One region of the Tepidibacillus sp. LV47 genome, then DNA from elsewhere that is predicted to be linked to it. Evidence: riboswitches for the same ligand, from Rfam matches in the RefSeq annotation. Region 1 holds a riboswitch; the other holds the start of a gene.
What was found. A riboswitch is a leader RNA that binds a small molecule or an ion and turns the genes downstream of it on or off. The one in region 1 is predicted to bind cobalamin.
Positions count from the first base shown of each region.

Region 2: linked by a shared signal. The riboswitch ahead of ACMW72_RS02525 (energy-coupling factor ABC transporter permease) and the one ahead of ACMW72_RS06655 (FecCD family ABC transporter permease) in region 1 are both predicted to bind cobalamin.

Region 1 is NZ_JBLWIF010000004.1:93,676-98,771, forward strand. Features, by position in the region: gene ACMW72_RS06645 (DUF302 domain-containing protein) at 173-565, shown strand; gene ACMW72_RS06650 (response regulator transcription factor) at 716-1,390, shown strand; cobalamin riboswitch at 1,927-2,113, shown strand; gene ACMW72_RS06655 (FecCD family ABC transporter permease) at 2,260-3,294, shown strand; gene ACMW72_RS06660 (ABC transporter ATP-binding protein) at 3,298-4,077, shown strand; gene ACMW72_RS06665 (MTH1187 family thiamine-binding protein) at 4,200-4,514, shown strand; gene ACMW72_RS06670 (YqeG family HAD IIIA-type phosphatase) at 4,662-5,096, shown strand, end outside.
Region 2 is NZ_JBLWIF010000001.1:513,067-518,162, reverse strand. Features, by position in the region: gene nrdD (anaerobic ribonucleoside-triphosphate reductase) at 1-1,249, opposite strand, end outside; cobalamin riboswitch at 1,383-1,578, opposite strand; cobalamin riboswitch at 1,749-1,944, shown strand; gene ACMW72_RS02525 (energy-coupling factor ABC transporter permease) at 2,145-2,906, shown strand; gene ACMW72_RS02520 (energy-coupling factor ABC transporter substrate-binding protein) at 2,842-3,171, shown strand; gene cbiQ (cobalt ECF transporter T component CbiQ) at 3,180-3,881, shown strand; gene ACMW72_RS02510 (energy-coupling factor ABC transporter ATP-binding protein) at 3,898-4,737, shown strand; gene cobJ (precorrin-3B C(17)-methyltransferase) at 4,753-5,096, shown strand, end outside.

The DNA of each region.
Region 1 (5,096 bases):
TCGAAAAAATACTTTTTCGGATTCAAAGGTTGCGAAATGTGAGATATTATAATCATTTTTAAGAAAAGTTGGGAAAAAATTAGAATGATTCTTGTCTATATAGTAAGAAAAAAAGTAAAATGGAAGATGGAAATAGGAATTATTCCTAAAAACTTTTTTGGAGGGGTATAGAATGGAAAATTTTGAATACGTTGTTGCATCAAATAAAGAATTTGAATCAACGATCGAAGCCATTGATGCAGAACTAAAAAAAATCAATTTTAAAATTGTATCTCGCATCAATATTCATGAAAACATTTTAAATAAAGGATATGACTTCAAAAAGAAGGTTAGTGTATTAGAAATTTGCAATGCTAGTGAAGCTTACGAAATCCTTTCTTTAGGTACTGAAGTATCAATCTTCCTACCTTGTAAAATCACTGTTACTGAAGATGAAAATGGTGTAAATGTTCGTCTACCAAGACCTACTTTCCTATTAAATCAATATGGAAAAGAAGAATGGAATAAAATCGCTGACAAAGTAGAAGGTTTAATGATCAGTGTGATGGACGCAGCAGCAAAATAAGTTTTAAATACGATACTTTTCCCATTGTGTGATATACACAGTGGGATTTTTTTATTTAAATTTTTTTGATAAACTAATCCAAGAAAAAGGGATTTATCTTCATACTTTCTTTATAGTTTCATTCTATAATCTTATAGAGGTTGATAAATAATGACAAGAATTCTAATCGTTGATGATGAATTTCATATGAGACAACTTTTACGGATTTATTTACAACAACATGATTTTCACGTAGATGAAGCAGAAAACGGAAAAGAAGCATATGATAAAATCTTAAAAGAAAATTATGATCTAATGATTCTTGATGTGATGATGCCTGTGATGGATGGATGGGAAACATTAGAGAAAATAAGGAAAATATCTGATATCCCTGTTTTGATGCTGACAGCAAAAGGTACGACAGAGGATAAAGTAACTGGGCTTACATCTGGAGCTGATGATTACCTGGTAAAGCCGTTTGAAGAGGCAGAGTTGGTTGCTCGTATTCAGGCTTTATTACGAAGAATACAAAAAAGTACAGAAGAAGATGAGTTATTGAAATATAAAGGGATTGTTTTAAATCTTTCAGCAAGGATTGCTTTTTACCTAGAAGAAACGATAAACCTTACCCCAACCGAATTCGATTTATTGGAGGTCTTAATGAAACATAAAGGAAAAGTTTTGTCGCGAGAGCAATTGATTGAAATGGTTTGGGGGATTGACTTTGTGGGAGAGGACCGTACTGTTGATTCTCATATTAAAAATTTGAGAGAAAAACTTCGGAAAGCTGGAGTGAAAGAACAAATCATAAAAACGGTATGGGGAATAGGATATAAAGTAGAATAAGAATGAGATATTTAAATCTATTCTGAGGGAATGAAGTGGGAATTATGAGAATTTTTTTATGGGTTATTTTTTCTATATTTTTAATTTTTTTCGGTGGTTCCTTCCTCTTGTTTGCTGTTCGGATGATTTGGTTTTCTCCAAATACGATGGGGATGATGATGGGCAGAAAAATGATGTTTCACCATATGTATTTTTGGATGAGAGGAACGTTTTGGATTTTTATCGTTCTTATCGGCCTTCTTATTATAATTTGGCTGATTTATGATTGGCAAAAAAGAAGAAAGTAAAGAATAAAGAACTATGAATTGTTAAGCCAACAGATGAGTTTAGACCCGCCTTTTTTTAAGGTGGGAATTTTTAGCACAAAAAAAAAGAGGCAGAGTTATTGCAAAAGCAGTTTGAACTCAACAGATGTGAAAAAGGAACTCTAAAAGCGCTTTAATGTACAAACTTATTTTTGATTATAAAACTCTGAACAAAGATAAGATAGTGCTTGTTAAATTGTTTTTATACGTTATAATGAACTCAGAAAATAAAATAACGTGTGGCAAATAGGTTCTTTCTGATTCGTCAGAAAGATGAAAAGGGAAGTTCGGTGAGAATCCGACGCGGTCCCGCCACTGTGATTGGTGTAAGCCTCCACATGAATCCACTGTCGTAAGACGGGAAGGAGTGGAAGGTATGCCATCAGCCAGGAGACCTGCCTATTTGTTAAGGAAGCTTAACCTTCGAGGAAAAGGGAAGGCATCTATCTCATTGACAAATTGGATCATGATGTCCTTATGTCCCTTTTTATCTTCGGGTAAAAAGGGACTTTTACTTTTCCTTGACATGCCCTATTTATCCAAATCTTTAAAATAGGTGTTGCTATGAAACAAAAAAAGAATCTTGCTCTTATCATAGGATCTTTGTTCCTTCTTCTCTTTTTTTCTATATTTGCAAGCCTGTTTGTTGGATCTGTTCATTTAGACTTCGTTTCAACAGTGAAAATTTTGGTGAATCAACTTCCTGGAATTGAACTCGCTCCAGATTGGGAAATTAGTGATGAGATGATCATTATCAATTTACGTTTGCCCAGAATTATTTTGGCATCTTTAGTAGGTGCGATGTTGTCCATTTCCGGTGTGGCATTTCAAGGTGTCTTACGAAATCCTTTGGCGGATCCGTATATTTTGGGTGTATCTTCTGGAGCAGCTTTAGGCGCAGCATCCACTTTAATCTTTGTTCCTGATCTTTCATTATTCGGTCATTTTACCCTTCCCATCTTTGCTTTTCTTGGGGCAATGATGGCATTGGGATTTGTGGTACTTTTGGCGAAAAGGCAATATTACCGAGGAAGTGAAACATTGATTCTTGCTGGGGTGATCGTTCAATCCCTTATGGGGGCCGTTCTTTCCTTTTTAATTACCATATCTGATAACAAACTTCAATCGATCATCTTTTGGCTTATGGGCAGTTTAGCCAACCATGATTGGACCGATATTCTCGTTCTCATCCCTTATTTTTTATTTGGTACAATCTTTTTACTTTTTCAATATAAAGACCTGAATGTTCTTGCCTTAGGAGAGAATGCGGCAACCTACCTAGGAATGGAAGTAGGGAAACAAAAAGTAAGGATTTTGACCATTGCTTCCTTACTAGCTGCTTCTGCGATCTCGATTGTAGGTATAATTGGGTTTGTAGGTTTAATTATTCCTCATATACTCAGAGTCTTATTTGGTGCAAATCATCGAATATTACTCCCTGTGTCTGTTTTAGCTGGTTCAGTTTTTTTAATCCTTACAGATACTTTAGCGCGAACGATGATTCCTTCAAGCGAAATTCCCATCGGTGTTCTGACTGCATTTTTAGGTGCGCCTTTTTTCGCATATCTCTTTTATAAAAATCGAAATGGGAGGGGTTAAAAATTGAGTCTCTTCCAAGTTAAGCGTGTGTCTCATTTTTTTGGACAAAAACAAGTGTTGCGTAACATTCATTTTGAAGTAGAAAAGGGACGTGTTCTTGGCATCATTGGGCCAAATGGAAGCGGGAAAACCACTTTAATACAAGCCATGAGCGGTTTGTTTGACGTTGATGAAGGTGAGATTCTATTTCAAGGTAAAAACATAACGAGCTATCGTAAGAAAGAGTTAGCTCGAAAATTAGCGGTAATGTCTCAAGAGGGAACTCCGCCTCTCCCTTTTACCGTTAATGAAGTGGTATCGATGGGAAGGTATCCGTGGTTAGACTTTTTCACAGATTTATCGGTAAGGGATAAAGACCTAGTAAAAAAAACCCTGGTGCAATTGGATTTATGGGAGAAACGTTTTCAGCAAGTGGCTACATTAAGCGGCGGTGAGCGCCAATTAGTTTCTTTGGCAAGGGCGATGGTTCAAGATCCGGTAGTTTTATTTCTAGATGAACCAACCACTTATTTAGATATTGGTCACCAAATCTTAGTATTAGAACATATTCGCAAATGGCATCAAGAAAAAGAGATTACGATTGTAATGGTACTCCATGACTTAAATTTGGCAGCTCAATACTGTGATGAATTGATCTTAATTCAAGATGGAAAGATTGAATCTATCGGTAAGGTAGAGGAAGTGCTTAATGTTAAGGAAATTGAACGAGTTTACCATACAAAGCCAATTTTAGTACAGCATCCAATACGAAAGGTTCCACAAATTTTGTTACAAGGGCAATAAACTAATGATACGTATCCTTTATGAGTGAAATGAAATGTCCAGTTGTTTTCTATGGAAAATCTTTGTTAAAATTAAGATAGTGGAAATGGAACCTCATTTTTTTAGGAAAAGGAGTGATGATGATGGCAATTGTAGAAGTAACGATAACTCCTCTAGGAACAGGCAGTCCAAGTATAAGTCAATATGTGGCTAATGTACATAAAGTATTAGAAGAAGCACCCGAACCAGTGAAATTTCAACTTACGGCAATGAGTACGATTATTGAAGGTGATTTAAAAGATATTATGGCTGTGATCATGAGAATGCACGAAGTCCCTTTTGAAAATGGTGCTTTACGTGTATCCACTTTAATTCGTATCGATGACAGGAGAGATAAACAAGCATCAATCGAACAAAAACTTCGCTCAGTAAATGAGAAATTGGGGCATGAGGCCTAAACACTACTTGATGAAAGAAGACTACACCTTGTTGTAGTCTTTTTTAATGTTTTGCAGAAGGAAGGATAAATATGGTATAGTTATTGCCGATAACCATTTTTGTAGAGTATCGTCGTATTTATTTTTATACATAAGGAGTTTTTGCACGTGTTATTAAAAAACTTTGTACCAGATCTATATGTTCAGTCTATCTATCATATTGATCTTGATGCCCTGAAAAAAAGAGGGATCACTTCCATTATTACCGATTTGGACAATACTCTTGTGGAAGCTGATTCTCCTTATTACACTCCTAAATTGGTAAAATGGTTAGATGATTTACAAGAAATGGGTTTTAAAGTCATAATTGTATCCAACAATAATTTAACAAGAGTAGCTGAATTTGCTGATCCACTAACCGTTCCATACATACATCGGGCAAGAAAACCCCTAAAACGAGCATTTAAACAAGCATTGGAACGATTGCAATCGACAGTTAAAGAAACAGTTGTCATTGGTGATCAATTATTAACGGATATTTTTGGTGGAAAGCGAATGGGGTTTTATACGATTCTTGTTATTCCCATTTCAAAAAAAGAAAAA
Region 2 (5,096 bases), on a different contig from region 1:
CAATATTGATCAATCCTTCATGCATACCAGTGATGGCAAAAACATTAAAATAATTTTTAAGGTCTTTATTAAATGCAAAGAAAGTGGGATATAATTCTTTATTTGCTTCAATCCATTTTCTTTTCGCTTGATGACCTTTTTGCATGATTTCTAGGTATTCGCGCATTTTTTGTTTTAATAAATCTTTGTCATGGCCAAATTCCATTAGAAGGCGATTGGCGTTTAAATTAAGTACTTGCACGGCACCAGTTGACCCCGTGGAACTTCCAAAAATACCACTCCCCACTTTAGAGAGCAAGCTTAAATCGATCTGTAAACGACAGCATAAACTTCTGCTGGCTTCTGGATCCCGGGCCTTTATGTAAGGATTTAATTTTTTATAATAATCATTATCAAAGGGGAATGTACGAAAATTTTCAAAATAAACGCCGCCCCAATTATACATTTTGTCTAACAAATATAAGAATAAATCATTATCAAAGTTAAAATGATCATCAATCGGAACAGTGATCAAAGGAAAGGTAAAAGGAATGCCATTTCCTGTTCCTTCAGCCATCACATCGATAATCGCTTGATTAATCCGATCAAAATATTCAGAGGGAATTTCTTTATATTTCATATTTCTTGCTTCTCCACCAATGACTATGTATTCATCTTTGATTTCTTCGGAAGGTTTGCCAAATTCCATCGTTATATTGGAAAAGGCAGATTGGGAACCGCTTCGAAGAGGCATATTCATTTCCCAAATTAAGCTTTGGAATAATTGTTTTAAATCGTTTTGGGAATACTTCTTTTGTGTTTCTGTTTCTTCAAAATATAAATACGATGCAGCGACAGTTGTCATTTGCGACAGCATAACCGCTCCAGAAACTTGTTGAGACATTAAAACAACCACATTACTAAAATGACGTAAGAGCGTATCTAGTCTCTTCGTTGGTTTAGAAGACAGCATATTTTTGGCAAGGGTAGGGATTCCAAAAGTGGCGATATCTCTACACCCAACACTAACACAATAGGGACTTAGTTGTTTATCATGGATGTAGACTATTCCTTGATCATATAAATCTTTTAATTCTTTAGGTAAAATTTCATTTAATAGGAATTCTTCTTCTGCAAAATTGGTTAAGTGGTGTCTTAATAATGGCAAAGAATATACATAATTGCTGTTTTCCCTTTTTAAAAAATCTGTCTTTTTGTTTTCTACTTCTGATGTAAATGACCTGATAATTTCACTTGAACTGTTAAACATAAAAAAGCCTCCTTGTATATTTGATAAAAAAAATCCGCTCAATTTTGAGCGGATTGAACGATGGCATAAAAAGGCAATTATAGAAAATATACCTGTTTATACAATCGTTCCATCCTCTCAACTCCCGAAGAAAATGAAACTTGAAAAGTAAGGCAGGTCTCCTGACTTGTGCTTCTTCCTACTTTGAATCCTTCCCGTACAAGAGCCATGAAGCATTCTTGTACAGTGGCTTTTACTCATTTCGTCCACACTTACAGTTGCGGGGACAGTTCTGGACTTTCACCAGATTCCCTTTTAAGTTTTAAAACACCTTACTTTTTTGTATAAAACACTATATATTGTTTTTTTTTAGAACGATTCCTTCTATATGTTGTATTCCTTATTTGATATTAAATAACAAATTTTGCTTTTTTGCAATGATTATTTTTTATACAGTAACAAAATGAAAAAGTTTATTGACATGCTATCAGTCATGAGGTATATATTAAGTTAATAAAATTAAATATGAATGGAAATAGGTTCCAAGTTATGCAATCATAACTTGGATTAAAAGGGAAGTCGGTGAAAATCCGACACGGTCCCGCCACTGTAACGAGGAGTCTGTATAAATCAATGCCACTGATTGCAAAATTGGGAAGGCCTTATACAGACGGTGAATCGAAGTCAGGAGACCTGCCTATTTTCAAAACACATAACCCTACGGGAGATAGGGGAGTGTTTGTCGTTTCATTGCCATATCAACATTGTTAAACATAAGCACTTCAACGCTTTCCTTGTAAAACGGAGTGAAGTGTTTTTTTCGTGAAACAGGTGGTATGGCGGAATATTCGTTAGTCTATCAAGCACTTCTATCTTTAGGGTAGGGGTGCTTATTTTATTGGAGGGAGGAATTGATTTGCAATATCGATCATTTAGTGTTGAGGTTTTGTTATTAACGATTTATTTTTTGTTCATTCCACAACCTGCTTATGCGATGCATATTATGGAAGGCTTTTTGCCGGTTAAATGGGCTGCTTTTTGGTGGGTGATTTCTACTCCGTTTTTCGTATTTGGAGTGAAAAGGATTCGTATCGTTATCAAAGAAAATCCTCAATTTAAATTACTCCTTGGTGTAATAGGGGCGTTTACTTTTGCCTTATCTGCTCTAAAGCTACCATCAGTTACGGGAAGTAGTAGTCATATGACAGGGGTAGGATTAGGTGCGATCTTATTCGGTCCAGCGATTATGAGTGTAATTGGGGGAATTGTTTTACTTTTTCAGGCTCTTTTACTCGCTCATGGTGGAATTACCACTTTAGGTGCTAATCTTTTTTCGATGGCGATTATAGGGCCAATATTTGCAGTAGGTACGTATCATTTATTTAGACGTTTGTTCCATAAAGATAAGCTTGCAATCTTTTTCGCCGCAAGTTTAGGGGATCTAATGACTTATGTTGTGACTTCATTTCAATTAGCTCTTGCGTTTCCTTCACAAATTGGAGGAGTGATGGAATCATTTCAGAAATTTTTTACGATCTTTGCTGTTACTCAGGTGCCGTTAGCGATGATCGAAGGAATCATTACAGTTATTGTTGTTCAACTCTTAAAGCAAAATCATCAGCAAGAACTGCAAATTCTTTTACAAAAAGAAAGGAGGTTTTTTACTTGGGGTAAATAAAAAAATACTACTTAGTGTATTCGTTTTGTTCCTTATTCTCTTTTTACAAAATTTTTTAGGAAATCTTGAATTTACTGGGACGGATGATCAAGCACAAGGAGTAATTTCAACGATAGATCGAGATTATCAGCCATGGATTACAAATTTATTTTTTGAACCTAATGAGACAATGGAAAAGATCCTTTTTTCCGTTCAAGCAATTTTAGGATTCGGTGTTCTCATTTATGGAATTGGTTTTTATCAGAGGAAGGATAATGACAGGTGAGAAATTAAATGTTGAAAATTGATCAAATTGCGTATACCAATCGTTTTATTCGACTTGATCCTTTCATCAAATTGATATTTGTGTTTGTAAGTTTTATCCTATCTTTTTTGTTTCATTGGATTGGCGATCTTATGATCTGGGTTATTACTGTCACGATCACTATTGGTTTTGCCAAAGTGCCATGGAAGGATTATCTAACATTATTGCTAGGGATGGGTCTTTTTCTAGGAGTAAGCCTTATGAGCATTATGCTATCCATTTCTCCATCACCAAAAATGATGTTGGGCTTTCTTTCCATCGGCCCTTATTATATTGGGATTACGAAACAAGGAATAGAAACAGCAGGAAGTATATTTTTTCAATCGCTGTCTAACACGGCAAGCTTACTTTTTCTTATACTGACCACTCCTTTTCATGACTTAATAAAAGTAATGGAAAAATTGAAAATTCCTGTTGATCTTCTCGAAATTGCGAAACTTATCTATCGTTTTCTATTTGTTTTGTTAGATACAGCCTATCAGATGAAAATGGCACAAACTTCACGGCTTGGCTATAAAAACTTTACTCGTTCACTTTATTCATTTTCTGCTTTATTATCACAACTTTTTATAAATTCTTTAGAGCGTTATCGAAAATGGGCGATCGGTTTAGAAAGCAGAGGAGTGATTGAAAGTTCTATTGTAGCTGATCAAGCCAAAATCGAAGTATAGAAGGACGGAAAGAATTATGGAACCACCAATGATTGAATTTGAAAATGTGATTTATCAATATTCGAATGGGACGGTAGCACTTGATCACCTTACCTTAAAGATCCCGAATAGCAAAAAGGTGGCGCTAATTGGCCATAATGGCGCCGGGAAATCAACACTTTTAGGTCATATTAATGGCATTTTCCGACCAAAGTCAGGTAAAGTGATCGTCAATCAAAAGGAACTTAAGTATTCTCCTAGGGAATTAAATCGATTAAGAAGGAAGGTTGGTATAGTTTTTCAAGATCCAGAACAGCAACTTTTCTCATCAAATGTTTGGGAGGATATAGCCTATGGACTCAAGAATTTGAACCTTCCCGAAAAAATGATTCAAGAAAAAGTTCAGTTCATCATGGAATATTTACATATCACTCATTTAGTACAGAGGCCAATCCATTATCTTAGTTTAGGTGAGAAAAAATTAGTAGCTTTAGCTGGAGTCTTGGTGATGGAACCGGAGATTTTATTATTAGATGAACCAACCGCCTATCTTGAATCAAAGGCCATCGAACGATTGATTCAGTTTTTAGAGCAAAAATCAAGCTCCAAGTTAATCCTTTTATCTACTCATGATTTGGAACTGGCTTATCAATGGGCGGAGTACGTTATTGTCTTGAAAAATGGACAAAAAATGAAAGAAGGAACACCTTTGGAGATTTTTTCAGACGAAACATTCGTAAGGGATTCTGGCTTAAAACCGCCAGTTTTTTGGGAAGTATACCAAGAGTTATTAAAACTGAAACAAATCGATTCTTCGATAAAACCACCAACTTCATTTACTGAATTATTATCATTATTACATAACATCTGTAAATAAAAAGAGAAGGGAACTATGGACAAAATGGAAACAAAGGGCTCTATTTTTATTGTCGGAATTGGACCTGGAAGTGAGGAATTAATGACAAAACAAGCACAACTAGCTATTAATAAAAGCGAAATCATCGTAGGTTATCGGACTTATATCGATCTTATTCTACCATATATAAAGGGAAAAGAAGTGGTTGCCACAGGAATGACAAAAGAGATTGAAAGAGCAGAAATTGCAATTGATCTAGCAAAAAAGGGGAAAAAAGTAGCCGTTATCTCTAGCGGAGATGCCGGGGTATATGGAATGGCTGGGCTTATTTACGAAATGATCGCAGCAAGAGAAAGAAAAATATCTGTTCAAATTGAAGT